One region of the Massilia sp. 01N410 genome, then DNA from elsewhere that is predicted to be linked to it. Evidence: predicted binding sites of a transcription regulator. Region 1 holds the regulator's gene; the other holds the start of a gene.
What was found. Region 1 encodes LexA, which represses DNA repair genes until DNA is damaged. Its sites were predicted from a motif close to ACTGTATNNNNATACAGT; they were not measured.
Positions count from the first base shown of each region.

Region 1 (9,690 bases):
GCGGTCCTCAAGGAGCGCGAACAGCGTGCCGGCGACCTGGCTTACTGGACCGGCTACAAGGGCGATGACCTGGTGACGGGCAAGTACGCCTGCCCGATGCCGAAGATCCCGCAGGTGTCGAAGACCAATGAGGACATCAACCGGGTCAGCACCGCGATCGCGCAATGGGAAACCTGCTACAACGACTTCGTGGCCGGCGTGAACCAGGCGCCGCCGGGCGTCAAGCGCATCCCGGCCGACATCCTCAAGCTGATGAGCCCGCACGAAGCCGAGCAGGCCGCCTCCCGCATCGATGACGTCACGGTGGCCGTGATCAGCCGCCGCCAGGCCGAGGCGCTGAATTTCACCTCGGAGCGCGACGCCTGGTACACGGCAACCCAGTCCTTCGTGGCGGAATCGAATGCCAAGAGCGAGGCGAACAAGCGCCAGCTCGACGTCGAGAACCGGCGCGCGGCCGATGCCAGCAACGAATACAACCGCAGGGTCACGCAGGGCGCGACCTTTGCCCAGCCCGCGTCGACCGGCAAATAAGGCTTGTATCGGGAGCGACGATGAAACGACTTGCATTTGCGGTGCTGATGCTGGCCGCCGGGATGGCGCGGGCCGACGATCTGGGCGATGCCGAAAAGTCCTTGCGCGCGAAGGAATACGACAAGGCCTTGCCGATCTTGACGAAGCTGGCGAACGCCGGCAATGCCGAGGCGCAGTTCCGCCTGGGCGAGATGTACTGGCATGGCAACGGCACCGCGCCCGACCTGGGCAAGTCGCAGGCCTGGCTGCAGAAGGCCGCCACCGGCGGGCATGGCGGCGCGAAGGAGACCTTGGCGATCCTGAAGCAGCGCGAGGAGCGCGCCGCCGACCTGGCTTACTGGACCGGCGGCTACAAGGGCGAGGAGCTGGTATCGGGCAAGTTTGCCTGCCCGATACCGAAGCTTCCGGTGGTCTCCAGGACCAATGAGGAAATTAACCGCATCCAGGCCGAGATCGCCCAGTGGGAAACCTGCCACAACGATTTCGTCGCCAACGTGAAGCAGGCGCCGCAAGGCAGCAAACGTATCCCGCCCGACGTCTTCAAGTTGATGAGTCCGCGTGAGGCCGAGCAGGCGGCCGGCCGCGTCAACGATGCCCTGACGGGCGCCGCCATGCGCCGCCAGGCCGAGGCGCTGGCCTTTGCCGGCGACCGTGACGCCTGGTACGCGGCCACCGAAAAGTTTGTCAACGAGGCGAACGCCAGGACCGAGGACGACAAGCGCCGCCATAACGACGAGCAACAGCACGCACGGGAAGCCAATGATTCCTACCTGCGTAAAATGGGGGAGCAGGCGCCGCGTCCGCAGCGTTCGTGGGGCGGCAACAAGTAAGGATTGTTGAGCTGGCAGGGCTGTGGGGGTATGATAAATTTCTTTTTCACAGCCCTGCTTCACAGCTCTTTTCCATGAAGACTCTCCTGTTATGCGTCGCATTGCTGGCGGCCGGCTCCGTCCGTGCCGACGAGCTGGCCGATGCCGACGCCCTGTTCGCCAAGAAGGCTTATCCAGAAGCCCTGCAGAAGTACACCAGGCTGGCCAATGCCGGCAACGTCACGGCCCAGCAGCACCTGGGCGAAATGTATTTTTACGGCGAAGCCGGCGCCATCGACATGGACAAGGCCACCGCCTGGTTCCGCAAGGCGGCGGCCAAAGGCAATGCCGTCGCCATCGCCTCGCTCGAGATGATGAAGCAGCGCGAGGTCCGCCGCGCCGACATCGACTACTGGATGACGAAATACGACGGCTCGGATGTCCGTACCGACGAGTACCGCTGCCCGGCGCCGCGCTTCCCGGCGGTGTCGCGCCAGACCGAGGAGATCGACCGCTACAGCGCGAAGATGAAGACCTGGCAGGATTGCTACAACCGCTATGCCGAGCACCTGAATGCGGTCACCCCGCTGAGCAAGCGTATTCCCGAGGACATCCGTAAACTGATGACCAAGGCCGAATACGAGACGGCAAGCAAGCACCTGGACGCGGTGCAGGAGGGGCTGTCGGAAGACGCCAGGATCAGCGCCAAGATGGTCGTGGCCGACTTCACTGTCTGGCGCGACGCCACCGACGCCTATGTCAGCCAGCACAACGAGATCGTCAAGAGCGGGCCGACGCCCGAACGCGAGAAGGACCTGGAAGCGCGCAAGAACAACTATAACGGCGCAGGCACGAAGTAAGCCGTCCGCCGAATGAGAAACGCCCCGCAGGCGCAAGCCGGGCGGGGCGTTTATTTTGCCAAGTGGCAAAAATTAGTGCCGGCTCGGTGCCGGCTTAGTGCCAGCTCAGTGCCAAGAGCGCAGCAGGCCGACGGCCAGGCCTTCGAGCGCGAACTCGTCGGTGTGCGGATCGACCGTGATGACGGAGAAGTCCGGGTTTTCCGGCAGCAGTTCGATGGTGCCGCCGCTCTTGCGGTAGCGCTTGACGGTGACTTCGTCGCCGATGCGGGCGACCACGATCTGGCCGTTCTTTGCCGAATCCACTTTCTTGACGGCCAGGAAGTCGCCGTCGCAGATGCCGGCGTCGCGCATCGACCAGCCCTTGACCTTCAGCAGGAAGTCGGGCTTGCTCGAAAACATGGCCGGGTCGACCGAGTAGGTGGCCTCGACGTGTTCCTGGGCCAGGATCGGCGAACCGGCGGCGACGCGGCCGACCAGCGGCAGCGACATCAGCAGGGCGGCCGGGACTGCCGGTGCCGGAGCGGGTTCGGCTGCGGCGCCGACCAGGCGGATGCCGCGCGAGGTGCCGGGGGAGATTTCGATCGCGCCCTTGCGCGCCAGGGCCTGCAGGTGTTCCTCGGCCGCATTGGCCGAGCGGAAGCCCAGCTCCTGCGCGATTTCGGCGCGGGTCGGCGGGAAACCGGTGTTGTCGATCGCTTCCTTGATCAGGTTGAGGATCTGTTCTTGCCGTGCGGTGAGCTTGAGCATGTCAAAGATTAATTCGTAGGTGAGCGGTAGTGCGGGGCGAACCCGATACCCTGTATTTTTGTACAGTATTGCGCCGGGCGCAAGGGGAATCCGTGCGATTTGCCGGTTTTTTTTGCCTGCCGGGCACAGCCGATGCTCGGTAGGCAAGCCGGGCCGCCAACGCGGCCTCGAAATGGCGATTGAGCTCTTGACGTTTTTGCGGTTATAATGTCGGGCTTTCCCTTCCCACACTCGTCTTGACGCCGAGGTGGGCATTTGTTTAAACGTCCTTAAGGAGTGTTGCATGCGTCATTATGAAATCGTGTTTATCGTCCACCCGGACCAGAGCGAGCAGGTTCCGGCGATGATCGAGCGCTACAAGACCACGGTCACCTCGCGCGGCGGTAACATCCACCGCGTCGAAGACTGGGGCCGCCGTCAAATGGCTTACCAGATCCAGAAGCTGCCGAAGGCACACTACATCTGCATGAACATCGAGTGCGACAACGAGACCCTGGTCGAGCTGGAAACCGCATTCAAATTCAATGATGCCGTGCTGCGTCACCTGACCGTCAAGATGAAGAAGGCCGAAACCGCGCCGTCGCCGATGATGAAATCGGTGCAGCGCGAAGACGCAGCCAAGAGCCATCGCGCCGAGCAGGCAGCTGCTCCGGCCGCAGCCGCTTAATTCTTAATCTTAAGAAAGAAGCGCGCAAGGGCAGTGAACGAGCTGTTGCTGGTCGCAAGCATCGCGGAACGCGATGCCCTGCGCTACACCCCGGCCGGCATCCCCATCGTCAGCGGCATCCTGCAACATGGATCGCAGCAGGTGGAAGCAGGGATTGCCAGGCAGGTCGAATTCGAGATCACCGCGCTGGCCGCGGGCGATGTTTCGAAGCGATTTGCCGACGCCGAACTCGGTGCCGTCTACGAGTTTCGAGGGTTCATGGCCAGGAAGAACCGCAACAGCAAAGCCCTGGTGTTTCACATCATTGATTTCATTTAGATAGATACAGGAGCCTAAAATGGCATTCGGTAAAAAGTTCGACAAAAACAAAGCCAAGGAAAAACTGAAGCGTAAACAGCAGAACCCGCTGTTCAAGCGCAAGAAGTTCTGCCGCTTCACCGCTGCAGGCGTGGAACAGGTTGACTACAAAGACGTCGACACCCTGAAGGATTTCGTCCAGGAAAACGGCAAGATCATGCCGGCACGCCTGACCGGTACCAAGGCGCACTACCAGCGCCAAGTGGACACCGCCATCAAGCGCGCCCGCTACCTGGCCCTGCTGCCGTACACCGACCTGCACAACGCTTAATCGTCGGTCACGACACGTATACTGGAGAATAATATGCAAGTCATCCTGCTGGAAAAAGTCGTCAACGTCGGCAACTTGGGCGACGTCGTCAAGGTCAAGGACGGTTACGCACGTAACTTCCTGATCCCGCAAAAGAAAGCCCGCCGTGCAACCGAATCGGCCGTGGCCGAGTTCGAAGTCAAGCGCGCCGAACTGGAAAAAGCAGCCGCCGAGAAACTGGCAGCCGCTCAAGGCCAGGGCGACAAGCTGAACGGCATGACCATCACCATCGCCCAGAAAGCTGGCGTGGACGGCCGTCTGTTCGGTTCCGTGACCAACTTCGACATCGCTGAAGCCCTGAGCAAGCAAGGTTTCGCCGTCGAAAAGGCCAACGTGCGCATGCCGACCGGCCCGCTGAAGACCACCGGCGAGCACCCGGTTGCCGTCGCACTGCACACCGACGTCGTCGTCGACGTGACCGTTGCAGTCGTGGGCGAAGCTGCCTAAATAATCCAGCAACATCTGTTGCAGGAATGAAAAAAGCCGGGCTTGCCCGGCTTTTTTTATGCTTGGAAAATCACCAATCATTTCAGCCGGCGATGCGGAAAAGGTATAATGTCGGCCATGAACACCCCAGCAGACCCGCAGATCGAGTCGCTCCGCATTCCCCCGCATTCCATCGAAGCAGAACAGTCCGTCATCGGCGGCCTGCTGCGCGATAACGCGGCGTGGGACCGCATTGCCGATTTCATGCATGCGGAGGACTTTTACCGCTACGACCACCGGATCATCTTCGAACAGATGGTCCGCCTGATCAATGCTGGCAAACCTGCCGACGTGATCACCGTGTACGAATCGCTCGTCCAGCTCGGCAAGGCCGAGGAAGTGGGCGGGCTGCAGTACCTCAATGCGATGGCGCAAAATACGCCATCCGCTGCCAACATCCGCCGTTACGCCGAGATCGTCCGCGACCGCGGCGTGCTGCGCCAACTCATCACCGTCGCCGACGAAGTCTCGGCCAAGGCCTTCAATCCCCAGGGCGCCGAGGTCAAGCAGATCCTCGACGAAGCCGAATCGCGCATCTTCGCGATCGCCGAGCAGGGCGCCCGCGGCGCCCAGGGCTGGCTGCCTGTGCAGCCGCTGCTGACCCAGGTGGTCGAGCGCATCGACGAACTCTACTCGCGCGAAAACCAGGGCGAGATCACCGGCGTCCCGACCGGCTTCATCGACCTCGACAAGATGACTTCCGGCCTGCAGCCGGGCGACCTGGTGATCGTCGCCGGCCGTCCGTCGATGGGTAAAACGGCATTCTCGGTCAACATCGGCGAAGCCGTCGCGGTCGAGGCCGGCCTGCCGGTCGCGATCTTCTCGATGGAGATGGGCGGCACCCAGCTCGCCATGCGTATGCTCGGCTCGATCGGCCAGCTCGACCAGCACCGCCTGCGTACCGGCAAGCTGATCGACGAGGACTGGCCGCGCCTGACGCACGCGATCCAGAAGATGAACGACGCCCAGATCTTCATCGACGAGACGCCGGCGCTGAACCCGATCGAAATGCGCGCCCGCGCGCGCCGCCTGGCCCGCCAATGTGGCAAGCTCGGCCTGATCATCGTCGACTACCTGCAGCTGATGCAGGGTTCCAAGCCGGGCGACAACCGGGCTTCGGAAATTTCGGAAATTTCGCGTAGCCTGAAGGGCCTGGCCAAGGAGCTGGGCTGTCCGGTGATCGCGTTGTCCCAGCTGAACCGGTCGCTGGAACAACGCCCGAACAAGCGCCCGGTCATGTCCGACCTGCGCGAATCGGGCGCTATCGAGCAGGACGCGGACGTCATCATCTTCCTGTACCGCGACGAAGTCTATAACCCGGACTCGCCCGATAAAGGTACCGCCGAGATCATTATCGGCAAACAGCGTAACGGCCCGATCGGGGCGGTGCGACTGACCTGGATGGGTATGTATACCAAGTTCGGGAATTACAGCGGCAGCCTTAGCATTTATCAGGGCGATTAAGCCGATACAAAAACTGTCGCGGCTTAACACCGGGGTCAGAGCCCTTTTAAAAGCAACACCGGGCTCTGATCCCTCCGCGGCCTTTAAAGAAGTTCCAAGAGATTTACAACGGAGAACCTATGTTTGGACGCCTGATGCCCACTGAGGGCAAATTTTTCGACCTCTTCAACCAGCACGCGGCCCTGTGCGTGAAGGGCGCACAAGAAATGGTCGGCCTGATGACCAACTTCGACGACCTGGAAAACCGCACCCACGCTGTGGAGAGCATCGAAAAACAGGCGGACAAGATCACCTACGCTTGCGTCGACCTGCTGCACAAGACCTTCATCACCCCGCTGGACCGTGACGACATCCACAAGCTGATCACCCGCATGGACGACATCCTCGACATGATGGAGGACGCCGCCCAGACCATCTCGCTGTACGACCTGCACGCCGTGACGCCGGAAGCCAAGCGCCTGGCCGAGCTGTGCCTGGCCTGCTGCGAAAAGGTCCAGCAGGCCGTCGGCATGCTGCACAACATGGACAACGCCCAGAAGATGGTCGCGATCTGCGAAGAGATCGACCGCCTGGAATCGGACGCCGACCACGTGATGCGCGCGGCGATGTCCAAGCTGTTCCGCGACGAGCCGGACGTGCGCAACCTGATCAAGATGAAGGCCATCTACGAGATCCTGGAAACCGTCACCGACCGCTGCGAGGATGTCGCCAACATCATCGAAGGCATCATCGTCGAAAACGCGTAAGACCAGAACAATAAAAACAATATGGATCATCTTTTAATCAGCGTCTACGTGCTGGGCCTGCTCATCTTTCTAGCGCTGGTCTTCGACTTCATGAATGGTTTCCACGATGCCGCCAACGCGATCGCGACGGTGGTGTCGACCGGGGTGCTGAAACCCCAGACCGCGGTCGCCATGTCCGCGCTGTTCAACTTCGTCGCCATCTTCACCGTCGGCGTGCACGTCGCGTCCACGGTGGGCAAGGGGACCGTCGATCCGCACATCGTCGACCAGTACGTGGTGTTTGGCGCCCTGGTCGGCGCGATCGTCTGGAACGTGGTCACCTGGTACTACGGCATCCCGTCCTCGTCCTCGCACGCCCTGATCGGCGGCCTGGTGGGCGCGGCGGTGGCTAAGTCGGGCACCGGCGCCCTGGTCGGCGGCGGCCTGCTCAAGACCGTGACCTGGATCATCCTGTCGCCGCTGCTGGGCTTCCTGCTCGGTTCGATCGTGATGCTGGCGGTGTCCTGGATCTTCGTGAAGACCCCGCCGCGCAAGGTCGACACCTGGTTCCGCCGCCTGCAGCTGGTCTCGGCCGCGGCCTACAGCCTGGGCCACGGCGGCAACGACGCCCAGAAGACCATCGGCATCATCTGGATGCTGCTGATCGCGGCCGGCGTCTCGCAGGCCAGCGACACGGTGCCGCCGCTGTGGGTGATCATCTCCTGCTACACGGCGATCTCGCTGGGCACCCTGTTCGGCGGCTGGCGCATCGTCAAGACCATGGGCCAGAAGATCACCAAGCTCAAACCCGTCGGCGGCTTCTGCGCCGAATCGGGCGGCGCCATCACCCTGTTCCTGGCCAGCGCGATCGGCGTGCCGGTGTCGACTACCCATACCATCACCGGCGCCATCGTCGGCGTCGGCTCGGCGCAGAAGGCGTCGGCGGTGCGCTGGGGCGTGGCCGGCAACATCGTGTGGGCATGGGTCTTCACGATCCCGGCCTCGGCCTTCATGGCTGCGATTGCCTGGTGGATCGGTACCCACGTCCTGTAACGCGATAATCGCTTCGGATGAGAAGGGCGGGATGCGAATCCCGCCCTTTTTGCTTGTGCACGCCACGCAACAAACGTCCTTGTCTTTTTTGCTATCGCTAGTAGTAATATTACATAGTGGCTTTTGCTACCGATAACAACACAGGGGACGATATGCTACCAGGACGTAGTTTGACTTCACGGCTGCACTTTGCTGCAGCCGTTTGCATTTCCGCGCTACTCGCCGGATGCGGTGCCGGCGACAGCGGCAGCGCAGTCCAGCAGGGCGCCGGCTCGGGCACCCGCCTGCTGGCCGCGGCGCCCGCTGCGGCCCCGGCGGTCGCGCCGGGCAGCATCCGCATGCACTTCCACCGCGTGCAGAACGGCACCGCCCAGTGGGGCGTGTATTCCTGGGACGGCCCGCAGCAGCCCAGCTCGGCCTGGATCACGGACCGCTTCATGTTCACCGGCACGGACGGCTTCGGCGGCTACGTCGACATCCCGCTGGCCGCCGGCAAAAGCGCGATCTGGTTCCTGGTCACCGACGGCGGCGGCACCAAGAATTGCGGCGCTGACCAGCACGCGGACCTGAACGCGGATGTGTCCAGCAAGGGCCAGGAGATCTGGATGCTGGAAGGCGACTGCACCGTCTACGCCAGCCGGCCGGCCCTCAGCTACGGCAGCCTGGCCTTCGCCAGCGCCCACTGGCTGTCGGCCACCACCCTGGCCTGGCCGGGCGTGCCCACCACCGGCAGCTACAGGCTGTTTTACGCGACCAATGGCGGCCTGACGGCCACGCCGGATGCCGCCGCCGGCCTGGCCGGCGCGGAAGGCAGCTTCACCCTGAGCCTCGCGCCCCTGTCCGACGCGATCCGCCGCAAGTACCCGCACCTGGCCGGCGCCACCGGCCTGCAGCTGGCCGCGGCGGACGCCGCCAAAGTCGCCGGGCTGGCCAGCGGCCAGTTCGCCATCGCCCAGTACGACGGCGCCGGCAACCTGGTGCAGGTGACCTCGCTGCAGACGGCCGGCATGCTCGACGAGGTGTTCGCGCAGGCGGCCGCGAACGCCCAGCTGGGCGTGACTTTCGACCGCGCCGGCGTGCCGACCTTCCGCGTGTGGGCGCCGACGGCGAAATCGGTCGCGCTGAACGTTTATCCGAACGCCGATGCGCCGGCCGCCAGCACCGTGCCGATGACGAGGGAAGCGGCCAGCGGCGTGTGGCGCTACACGGCGAGCGACGCGTCCTGGACCAACCGCGCCTACTACACCTATACCGTGCAGGTGCTGTCGCGCTGGGCGAACAACGCGCTGGTGACGAATACCGTCACCGACCCGTACTCGCCGAGCCTGAACGCCAACAGCACCCGCTCCTTCGTGGCCAACCTCGACAGCCCGGCGCTGAAACCGGCCGGCTGGGACGGCCAGCGCATTCCGAAGCTCGACGCGCCCACCGACATCGCCCTGTACGAGCTGCACATCCGCGATTTTTCGGCGCAGGACACGACGGTGCCGGCCGCCCACCGCGGCAAGTACCTGGCCTTCACCGACGACGACGCCAACCCGATGCGCCACCTGAAGTCGCTGCAGAAGGCCGGCATGACCCACGTCCACCTGTTGCCCAGCTTCGACTTCGCCAGCGTGAACGAGGCCGGCTGCGCGACGCCGGGCATTCCGAACGCGGCCGCCGATTCGACCGCCCAGCA
Region 1 is NZ_JBFTRV010000017.1:131,752-141,441, forward strand. It holds gene AC1DOP_RS20895 (tetratricopeptide repeat protein) at 1-531, shown strand, start outside; gene AC1DOP_RS20900 (tetratricopeptide repeat protein) at 552-1,361, shown strand; gene AC1DOP_RS20905 (tetratricopeptide repeat protein) at 1,436-2,200, shown strand; gene lexA (transcriptional repressor LexA) at 2,306-2,947, opposite strand; gene rpsF (30S ribosomal protein S6) at 3,231-3,614, shown strand; gene priB (primosomal replication protein N) at 3,648-3,932, shown strand; gene rpsR (30S ribosomal protein S18) at 3,952-4,242, shown strand; gene rplI (50S ribosomal protein L9) at 4,276-4,728, shown strand; gene AC1DOP_RS20935 (replicative DNA helicase) at 4,846-6,231, shown strand; gene AC1DOP_RS20940 (DUF47 domain-containing protein) at 6,351-6,977, shown strand; gene AC1DOP_RS20945 (inorganic phosphate transporter) at 6,999-8,009, shown strand; gene pulA (pullulanase-type alpha-1,6-glucosidase) at 8,180-9,690, shown strand, end outside.

Region 2 (9,690 bases), on a different contig from region 1:
CAACCTGGCGCCGTCGCTGGCGCTGATGGCCGACGCCGCCCTCGGCGCCACCTTCCCGCAGGACCAGGTCGAGCTGGCCAAGCAGCGCCGCCTGGCCCAGGTGGGGCAGGAGAAGGCCCAGCCGAGCGCCCTCGCGGTGCGCGTGATCCCGGGCATCCTGTACGGCGCGGGCCATGCCTACGGCCGTCCGGCTTCCGGCACCGAAGCCAGCACCCGGACCATCAGCCGCGACGACGTCGCGCGCTGGCATGACGCCTGGTTCCGTCCGGGCAGCGCGACCCTGGTCGTGGCCGGCGACACCACCCTCGAAAAGTTGATGCCGGCGCTGGAGTCGAGCTTCGGCAAATGGCAGGCCGGCAGCGCCCCCGCCAAGCAGGTGCCGAGCGTGCCGGCCACCGCGGGCAAGCGCATCTACCTGATCGACAAGCCGGAGGCGCCGCAGTCGACCATCGTCGCCGCCCACGTCTCGCTGCCGTCCGGCCAGCCGGACGAACTGGCGATCCAGGCCGTCATGCACGACTTCGGCGGCATGGCGACCTCGCGCCTGAACCGCAACCTGCGCCTCGACAAGCACTGGAGCTACGGCACCACCGCCCGCATGATCGACATGCGCGGCCAGCGCAGCTTCCTGACGATCGCGCCGGTGCAGACCGACAAGACGGTCGAGGCGATGCAGGAAGTGTCGAAGGAGATCCGCGACATCGCCGGCCAGCGTCCGATCGCCGGCGAGGAATTCGACAGCGTGATGCGCAACGTGACCTCGCGCCTGCCGGGCCGCTTCGCCACCCTGGATGCGCTCGAAGGCGCGGCCATCACCAGCATCAACCTCGGCCTGCCGGACGATTACTGGAACCGCTACGCCGGCGGCATGCGCTCGCTGAGCGACAAGCAGCTGGCCGGCGCCGGCGCGCGCTACGTGCATCCGGACGAAGTCGTGTGGCTGGTGATCGGCGACCTGCGCAAGGTCGAGCCGGGTATCCGCAAGCTGGGCTGGGGCGAGGTGACCGTGCTGGACGCGGACGGCAAGCCGGTCCGCTGAGCGCTCAGCCGAGCGTCCGCGCCAGGAAGGCATCGATCGCCCGGGAACTGGCGGTCGGCTCGCTGATGTGCGGACAGTGGCCTTCGTCGTCGATGACGTCCAGGCTGCTGTTCGGCAGGTGGCGCAGCAGATAGTGGCCGACCTCACGCGGGACGAGCGGATCGTCGCTGCATTCCAGGATCAGCGACGGCACGGTCGAACGAGCCAGGTCGGCGCGGTGGTCGGACAGGAAGGTCACGCGGGCGAAATGGCGGGCAATGCCCTGGTCGTTGCGCATGAAGCTGGCCATCAGCTCCGCGGTCAGCGCCGGCCGCTTCGCCCCGATCAGCATGGGCGCCATGCGCCGTGACCAGCTCGGGAAATCGTCGTCCATCGACGCCAGCAGGTTGTCCATATCCTCGCGGCTGAAGCCGCCCACATAATCGCCGTCGTTGATGTAGCAGGGCGACGGTCCCACCATGACTTGCGCAGCGAAGCGCTCCGGCGCCTTGATCGCCGCCAGCATGCCGATCGTGGCGCTGACCGAATGGCCGACGAAGACCACCGGCCCGGCCGCGCAGGCGGTCAGTATTTCCAGCAAATCGTCGGCATGGCCATGCAGGCTTCCATGCCTTGCTCGGTCATAGGCCGTGCGGTCGGAATCGCCGCTGCCGGTCAGGTCATACAGGATGGTGCGGAATCGCCCTTCATAGGCGGGGACGAGGAAGCGCCACATGGTCTGGTCGCAGCCGAAGCCGTGGGCGAACACCAGGGTCGCGTGGCCGGCGCCGGCGACGTGGACGTTATTGCGGAATTGGACAGACATCAATAATCAGATTCGTCAAAAACAATTGCAAACTATCATAGTTTGATCATGTTGCAAACCGATGAAGACGCGCCCGTGGCAAGCGTGCGTCCACGCACCGCCGCACCGGCATGAACTGCGGTATACTGTTCATCCATACAGTATTTACTGCACAATGGAACTCAAAGACAAGCTCGAGATCCTGGCCGATGCCGCCAAATACGACGCCTCCTGCGCCAGCAGCGGCGCGCCCAAGCGGGATTCGGCCGACAAGGACGGCCTGGGCGCCACCAACGGCATGGGTATCTGCCACAGCTACACGCCGGACGGACGCTGCGTATCGCTGCTGAAGATCCTGCTGACCAACTTCTGCATCTACGACTGCCAGTATTGCGTGAATCGCCGCAGCTCGAACGTGCCGCGGGCCCGCTTCGCGGTCGACGAAGTGGTCAAGCTGACCCAGGATTTTTACCTCCGCAACTACATCGACGGGCTGTTCCTCAGCTCGGGCATCATCCAGTCCAGCGACTACACGATGGAGCAGCTGGTCGAGGTCGCGCGGCGTCTGCGCGAGGAGCACAAGTTCCGCGGCTACATCCACCTGAAGACGATTCCGGATGCCGACCCGCGCCTGATCGAGCTGGCCGGCAAGTACGCCGACCGGCTGTCGGTCAACATCGAGCTGCCGACCCAGGACAGCGTCTCCCGCCTGGCGCCGGAAAAGAACGTCCACACGATCAAGCTGGCGATGGGCGCCATCCGCACCAGGCTCGACGAGAAGGACGAGCACCCGAAGGCGCCAGTCTTCGCGCCGGCCGGGCAGAGCACCCAGATGATCGTCGGCGCCGACGCCAGCGACGACCAGACCATCCTGAACACGGCCCAGACCCTGTACGGCAGCTACAAGCTCAAGCGGGTCTACTACTCGGCCTTCAGCCCGATCCCGCAGAGCCCGTCCAGCGTGCCGTCCGCGCCGCCGCCGCTGTTGCGCGAGCACCGCCTCTACCAGGCCGATTTCCTGTTGCGCGGCTATGGCTTCACGGCCGGCGAACTGATGCCGCAGGCGGGCAACCTGGCGCTCGACATCGACCCCAAGCTGGCCTGGGCGCTCGGCAACCGCGAGCGCTTCCCGCTCGACCTGAACCGCGCCGACGAAGCCATGATCGCGCGCGTACCCGGCATCGGCCTGCGTTCGGCCAAACGGCTCATCGACCTGCGCCGCCTGCGCCGGATCCGCTGGGAGGATCTGTCGCGCCTGCGCTGCAGCCTGAAGAAGCTGGCGCCCTTCGTGGTCACCGCCGACTACAAGCCGGCGCAAGACGCGGCGTCCTCCGAACTGCTGCGGCGGAACATGGCCGACGCCCCGCAGCAGATGAAGCTGTGGCCGGAGCTGCAGGCGGCATGAGCGCGATCGACCGACAGCGTGCGGGCCAGCCGCTGCTGGTCGAGACCTTCGCCGAATGGCGCGAGGCGGCGCGCGAGCTGCTGGTCCACGACGTGCCGCCGGAGCTGCTTACCTGGAGCACGCCCTACGCCGGCGGCGACCTGTTCTCGGGTGCGCCGCCCACGGCCGAGCAGCCGCATAATCCTTCCGACTTGCCGCCGCCCGCATCGGACCAAGCGCGCTACGGGCCGAAACACGGCGCGCCGAGCATTCCGCGCTCGCTGATGGACATGCTGCAAAGCGCCGCCTGCTGCCGCGTGCCGGACCGCTGGGCCTTTCTCTATCGCGTGATCTGGCGCTGGCAGCAGGGCGAGCACGAGGTGCAGTCGCCGGCCGACGAAGACGGCGCGCGCCTGCATGCGATGGTGAAGGCCGTGCACCGCGAGGAACACGACATGCATGCCTATATCCGATTCCGCGAACGTCCGCCTGAGGCCGGGCCACCGCGCTTCGTCGCCTGGTACGAGCCGCGCCACGACGTGCTGCCCCAGGTCGCCGAGCATTTTATTTCCCGCATGGGCAAGGTCAGCTGGATGATCGCCACGCCCGAGGCCAGCGTGCTGTGGGATGGCCAGACCCTGCACAATACCGGCCCGCTGGTGAAGAACTCCGACGACCTCGAAGACACAGGGGAAGCCTTGTGGCTGACCTACTACCGCAGCGTGTTCAATCCGGCGCGCCTGAACGTCGAGGTGATGCGCCAGCACATCACTTCGGACCGCTGGAAAAATTTGCCAGAAGGCAAAATCGTGCCGCACATGATTTCCGAGGCAGCGATGGGCGCGCGCAAGATCGGCCAGTACGAGGCGGTGGGCCAGCGCAAGGGCACGACCATCCCGATCGCCCCCGAGGATGCCCAGCCGGAGCGCCAGCAGCCTTCCAAGCTGGACGAATGCCGGCGCTGCGAGTTGTGGCAGTTCGCCACCCAGGCCGTCGGCGGCGAAGGGCCGAAGAAGGCGAAGATCATGTTCGTCGGCGAGCAGCCGGGCGACCAGGAGGACCTGGCCGGCCAGCCTTTCGTCGGGCCCGCCGGCAAGCTGCTCGACCGCGTGTGCGAGGCGGCCGGCGTCGACCGCGAGACCATCTACGTGACCAACGCCGTCAAGCACTTCAAGTGGGAACCGCGCGGCAAGCGGCGCCTCCATAAAACCCCGGCGCAGAAGGAAATCGAGGCTTGCCACTACTGGCTCGACAAGGAACTGGCCCAGGTAAGACCGGCCGTGATCGTGGCGCTGGGCGCGACCGCCCTGAAGTCGGTCATGCGCAGCGCCAACGTGACGCTGAAGAACGCGATGGGCAAGCCGGTCTTCCACGAAGGCCACTGGATCGTCACCACCTATCACCCCTCCTACGTGCTGCGGGTGCCGGGCGAGGACGCCAAGCGCGAAGCCTTCCAGGCCATGGTGGAGGGCTTGAAGCTGGCCCACGGCCTGCTGGACCGGCAGCCGGAAGAGCCGCCCGCTGCCGACTGACAGATATGCATGCTTTGTGACAAGCTGTTACGCGAGTAGCCCTCTTGATGCCAGTTAGCTAAGCTTTGGCAACACAACAATAAGGGGTTCTCCGATGCTTGCCGCACGCTTTGCCTGTGTCTTGTCCCTGGGCCTGCTCGGCGCCGCCGCGCTGGCGCAGACCGATCCGCCGCCCGCATCCGCGCCCGCCGGGCAGGAGCTCGACGCGGCGCCCGCCACGGTCGTGGTCTCGGGCAAGCGTCCTGGTCCCGGCCTCTGGAAAGTCTCGAAGGATGGCCACGTGATGTGGGTGTTCGCCATGCATTCGCCGCTGCCGCAAAAGATGGAATGGGATTCGGTACGGGTCGAACGCCTGGTGGCGCAATCGCAGGAGGTGCTGCTGCGTCCCGGGGTCAGCGTCACGGTCGGCTGGATGAGCGGACTGAGCATGCTGCCTTCGCTGATCGGCCTGAAGAAGAACCCGGACGGCGCCGAGTTGCACGACCTGCTGCCGGCCGATGTCTATGGACGCTGGACTGTGCTGAAGCAGAAATACATCGGCGGCGACGACGGCGTCGAGCGTTACCGTCCCTTCTTCGCCGCCGAGGAGTTGCTGGATGCGGGGCTGAAGAAAAGCGGGCTGTCGAAAGGCGGGGAAGTCGCCGATCAGATCGAGAAGATCGCCAGGAAGCACGACGTGAAGCTCACCAGCACCGGTGTCTCGGTCACGCTCGAGCATCCGCGCGAGGCGCTGAAGGACTTCAAGAAGTCGCAGATGGAAGACGTGGCCTGCTTCACCAAGACCCTGGAGAGTTTCGAAGGCGATATCGATGCGATGAAATTGCGCGCGAATGCCTGGGCCAACGGCAACATCGCCGAGATCGGCAAGCTCGATTATGCCGAGCGCGAAGATACCTGCAACGACGCCATGATGAACGGTTCGTTCGCGCGGACTAATCCGGCCTTCCAGGACATGCGCGAACGCGGCCGGGTGGCATGGATGAAGACGGCGGAACGGGCGCTCGCGAAGAATGCGAGCACCTTCGCGCTGCTGTCGATGAGCCAGGTGCTCGGTCCGAAGAGCTACCTGGCCGAGTTGCAGGCCAAGGGTTATACGGTCGAGAACCCCAAATAACGATCAGCCCGGATCGCCAGGCAAACCCAGGGTCTCGAACACTTCTTCGCGCGAAGCGGCCTGGGCCACACGCGCGCCTGGCGCCACGTCGTGGGTCAGCCAGACGTTTCCGCCGATGACCGCGCCCTTGCCGATCGTGATGCGGCCCAGCACGGTGGCGCCGGCGTAGATCACGACGTCGTCTTCCAGGATCGGATGGCGCGGCAGGCCCTTCTGCAGGCTGCCGTCGGCATTCGTCGGGAAGCGCTTGGCGCCCAGGGTGACGGCCTGGTACAGGCGCACGCGCTGGCCGATCACGGCGGTCTCGCCGATCACGACGCCGGTGCCGTGGTCGATGAAGAAACCGGTACCGATCTTCGCGCCCGGGTGGATGTCGATGCCGGTGGCGGCATGCGCCAGTTCCGAGATGATGCGCGCCAGCAGCGGCAGCCCGAGTTCGTACAGGCGGTGTGCCAGGCGGTAGTGGATCATCGCCAGCACGCCGGGATAGCACAGCAGCACTTCGTCGACGCTGCGCGCGGCCGGGTCTCCCTGGTAGGCGGCCAGCACGTCGCTGTCGATTTCCATGCGGACCTGCGGCAGGGCGGCGCCGAAGGCGCGGGTGGCGTCGATGGCCTGGCTGGCGATGTCGCCGTCGGTGCGCTGCTCCAGCGCGGCGCTGTAGTGCAGCTCGATCTGGACCTGGCGCAGCAGGGCGTGCAGGGCGGAATCGAGGGCGTGGGCGACGTGGAAGTCTTCGCTTTCCCGGCGCAGGCCGGGCGGCCCCAGGCGCATGGGAAACAGCACGCCCTTGAGCTGGCCGACGATGTCCGCCAGCGCATCGCGCGAAGGAAATTCGATGCCGCGCACCTCGCCGGCGGGACGGTGGGCCTGGCGCCATTGCTGGCGGGCGTCGTGCAGGTCGCGCACGATCGCGCCAATGTCGAAGTGAGCCATCAGTTGTTCCTCGAGTGAAATAAGCGCTGGGCGCCAGGGCGTGCGCGCCGCGCTTCCAATATATCGGGCCGGTTTGCGGATTCCAATGAATATAAAAATGCTAGCTCATGCGGAACGTTTCTAGCGGCTTGCGCAGTCGCCTGTACTGGGCATCTTAGGTCAGGTCGGGACAGCGGCTTCGGGCTTGGTCAAGCTGCCTGCATTTCAATAGAAATTCCATCAGTAAATAAATATTTTTAAATTGAAATCTAAAAATAAAAGTCTATATTTTAAATTTTTTTCATGAATTATTGCAATATTAATTTAATGCAAACTTAAGTGATTGATTTTTATGGGTTTTATTGACTGGCGCAGGATTTGATTTTATTCGATGAATGAAGAGATGTCATATTATCCGATCAGTTCTCATAGGCTGGTGCTGTGATAAGGCACTCCCAACGTTAAGCCGAAGCAGTATCATTTTAACGATGGACTTGAGAGATTGGGATATGTGATACGAGTAACTGGAACGAAGACTGTCGAGAAAATTTACAAGGACAATGAAAAATATTATAGAACAAAATTCTAAGTCGCTGATTTATAACGGGTGAATCCTGTTGGCACGGTTTATGCTATCCAGTGTTCGCAGTCCCTTGTTAATAAAATCATTTAACGAAAAGGTTAATGTCATGAAAATGAGATCGACGCAGGCATTTCTGGGCCTTCTAAGCTTTTGTTCTATACTCATTTCTCCCGCTCACGCTGGGGCCCTAACGCCTTACACGACGTTTTTTAATACCGATCTGACCACCGCTGGCACAGGTGGTTTGCGAGGTACTGGTACCGGAACGATCAATGTGAGCGGCGTGACCGGCACGGTCACAAACTCCCTGCTCTACTGGCATGGCCCAACAAATTCCATGGACCCAAATGCAAATGCAAATGTCAACGTGAATGGAAATGGAGTTACCGGAACGAACATAGGGTTTTCCGATAATAACTTCTGGGGTTTCGCTAACAGCCAAGCATATCGAGCAAACACCACAAGCGTTATCAACGCCAATGGTGCTTATAATCTTACCAACTTTAATAAGCCTGGAGTTGAGGTTAACGGTGCTGCAACGCTGGTGTTGTTCAATGATGGTAACTCAGCAAATAATAGGGACGTGGTGGTTTTCGACGGTAATGATTCGAATTTCGCCTCCGCCTACGATACTGCGGGTTGGGACATCAACCTTGCAGGTATCAACTATACCGGAGGCTCGGCTTTCCTGAGATTGTTCGTATCTGATGGTCAGAATTTCGGGCCGAACGACGATGGTACCTTGCGGATCAACGGAGTAGCCTTGGCGAGCGGTGGTCTCTTTCAAGGCGCCAGCCTACCGGGGCCATCCATTGGCAACGGTAACTTGTTCGATATAGTTAGTTTTGATATTACGCCCTTCTTAACATTAGGGCCCAATTCCCTCCATATAACTTTGGATGCAGGATTTAATGACGCCCTCAGTGCAATCACAGCGATCATTGACCTCCCTGCAGGCGCGGCCCCGATTGTGAGCGTCCCAGAACCCGGCACTGGAGTTTTAATCGTTCTAGGCCTGTCTCTGGTTGGGGCCTTATCGCGTAAAAGATCAGTGTGAGATGTGATCTTCTTTGAACGTACAAGCGCCGACACCGAGCAAGGTGCCGGCGTTGTGTAAATGCCCATGAGGCTCTGTTGCATAAATCCAGCCGGACGGCATGTCGTCTGCAGCTCAGGTAGCCTTTGTGCATGAAACCCCCTCCCCAGAAATACCGAACGACGAACTGGAAGGCATACAACGCGGCGCTCAAGTCGCGCGGCTCACTGCTCATCTGGCTCGACCCAACGATGAACTGGCACGGCCAGGCAAGTGACAAGCGTGGACGCAGTCCGACCTTCAGTGACCAGGCCATTCAATTCTGTCTGAGCATCAAGTGTTTGTTCAACTTACCCTTGCGCCAGGCCATGGAATGGCCGAGAGCCTTTTGCATCTGGCAGGGCTGGGCTGGACTGACCTGTGCCGGACTACAGCGCGGTAAGCCGGCGTCAAAGGCCGCTGCAGGTAACCGTTGAAGTTGCACCCACCACGACAGGCTTGCATCTGCACGGGCATCAAGATGCTGGGCGAAGGCGAATGGAAGACAAAGAAGCATGGTTTTGAATATCGACGGCAACGGCGCAAGGTGTACCTTGGCATCGATGCCGCCACACTCGAAATCCGGGCCATGGAAGTGACCGACAACGGTATTGGCGATGCGCCTGTGCTGCCGGATCTATTGAGCCAGATTCCTCTCGACGAGCAGATCTCTGCCGTCAGCGGTGATGGGGCTTACGACACCAAGGCCCGTCATGAAGCCATCGCTCTACGCCAGGCCCAGGCAGTCATCCCGACCAGGAAGAATGCTAAACCCTGGAAGACGAATCGTCAGGGTGCCGAGGCGCAAAACGAGATTCTGCGAGCAACGCCGCGGCCTCGGACGAGCAATATGGGAGAGGTGGAGCGGCTACCACTGACGTAGCCTTGTCGAAACCAAAATGCGCTGCTTTACGCTGCTCGGCGAACGCATCATGGCGCGGGACTTCGATCGTCAGGTCGCCGAGCTGCAAGTGCGCGCTGCAGTGCTGAACCGCTTCACGCGCCTCGGCGCGCCCGTTACGGTCTCTATGCGATAAATGTGTCGACAGAAAGGCACACTCGCCTTTTCCTTATTTGTGCAACAGAGCCTCAACAACGTTAAAACCCGCGTAGAATGCGGGCAACGCGGGTGTAGCTCAATGGTAGAGCAGAAGCTTCCCAAGCTTACGACGAGGGTTCGATTCCCTTCACCCGCTCCAGCCTTCCCCGAAACGCTTCCGCCCGCCTAGCCCCTGCCTCGCCGTGCGGCTTGTCTCTTGAAGTT
Region 2 is NZ_JBFTRV010000008.1:63,842-73,531, reverse strand. It holds gene AC1DOP_RS13045 (M16 family metallopeptidase) at 1-1,039, shown strand, start outside; gene AC1DOP_RS13040 (alpha/beta fold hydrolase) at 1,044-1,844, opposite strand; gene AC1DOP_RS13035 (putative DNA modification/repair radical SAM protein) at 1,999-3,228, shown strand; gene AC1DOP_RS13030 (UdgX family uracil-DNA binding protein) at 3,225-4,739, shown strand; gene AC1DOP_RS13025 (TraB/GumN family protein) at 4,834-5,853, shown strand; gene epsC (serine O-acetyltransferase EpsC) at 5,857-6,789, opposite strand; gene AC1DOP_RS13015 (PEP-CTERM sorting domain-containing protein) at 7,458-8,408, shown strand; partial or broken gene AC1DOP_RS13010 (IS5 family transposase) at 8,540-9,463, shown strand; tRNA gene AC1DOP_RS13005 (tRNA-Gly) at 9,552-9,625, shown strand.
Region 2: the regulator LexA is predicted to act here: its motif matches at 1,969-1,986, upstream of AC1DOP_RS13035 (putative DNA modification/repair radical SAM protein).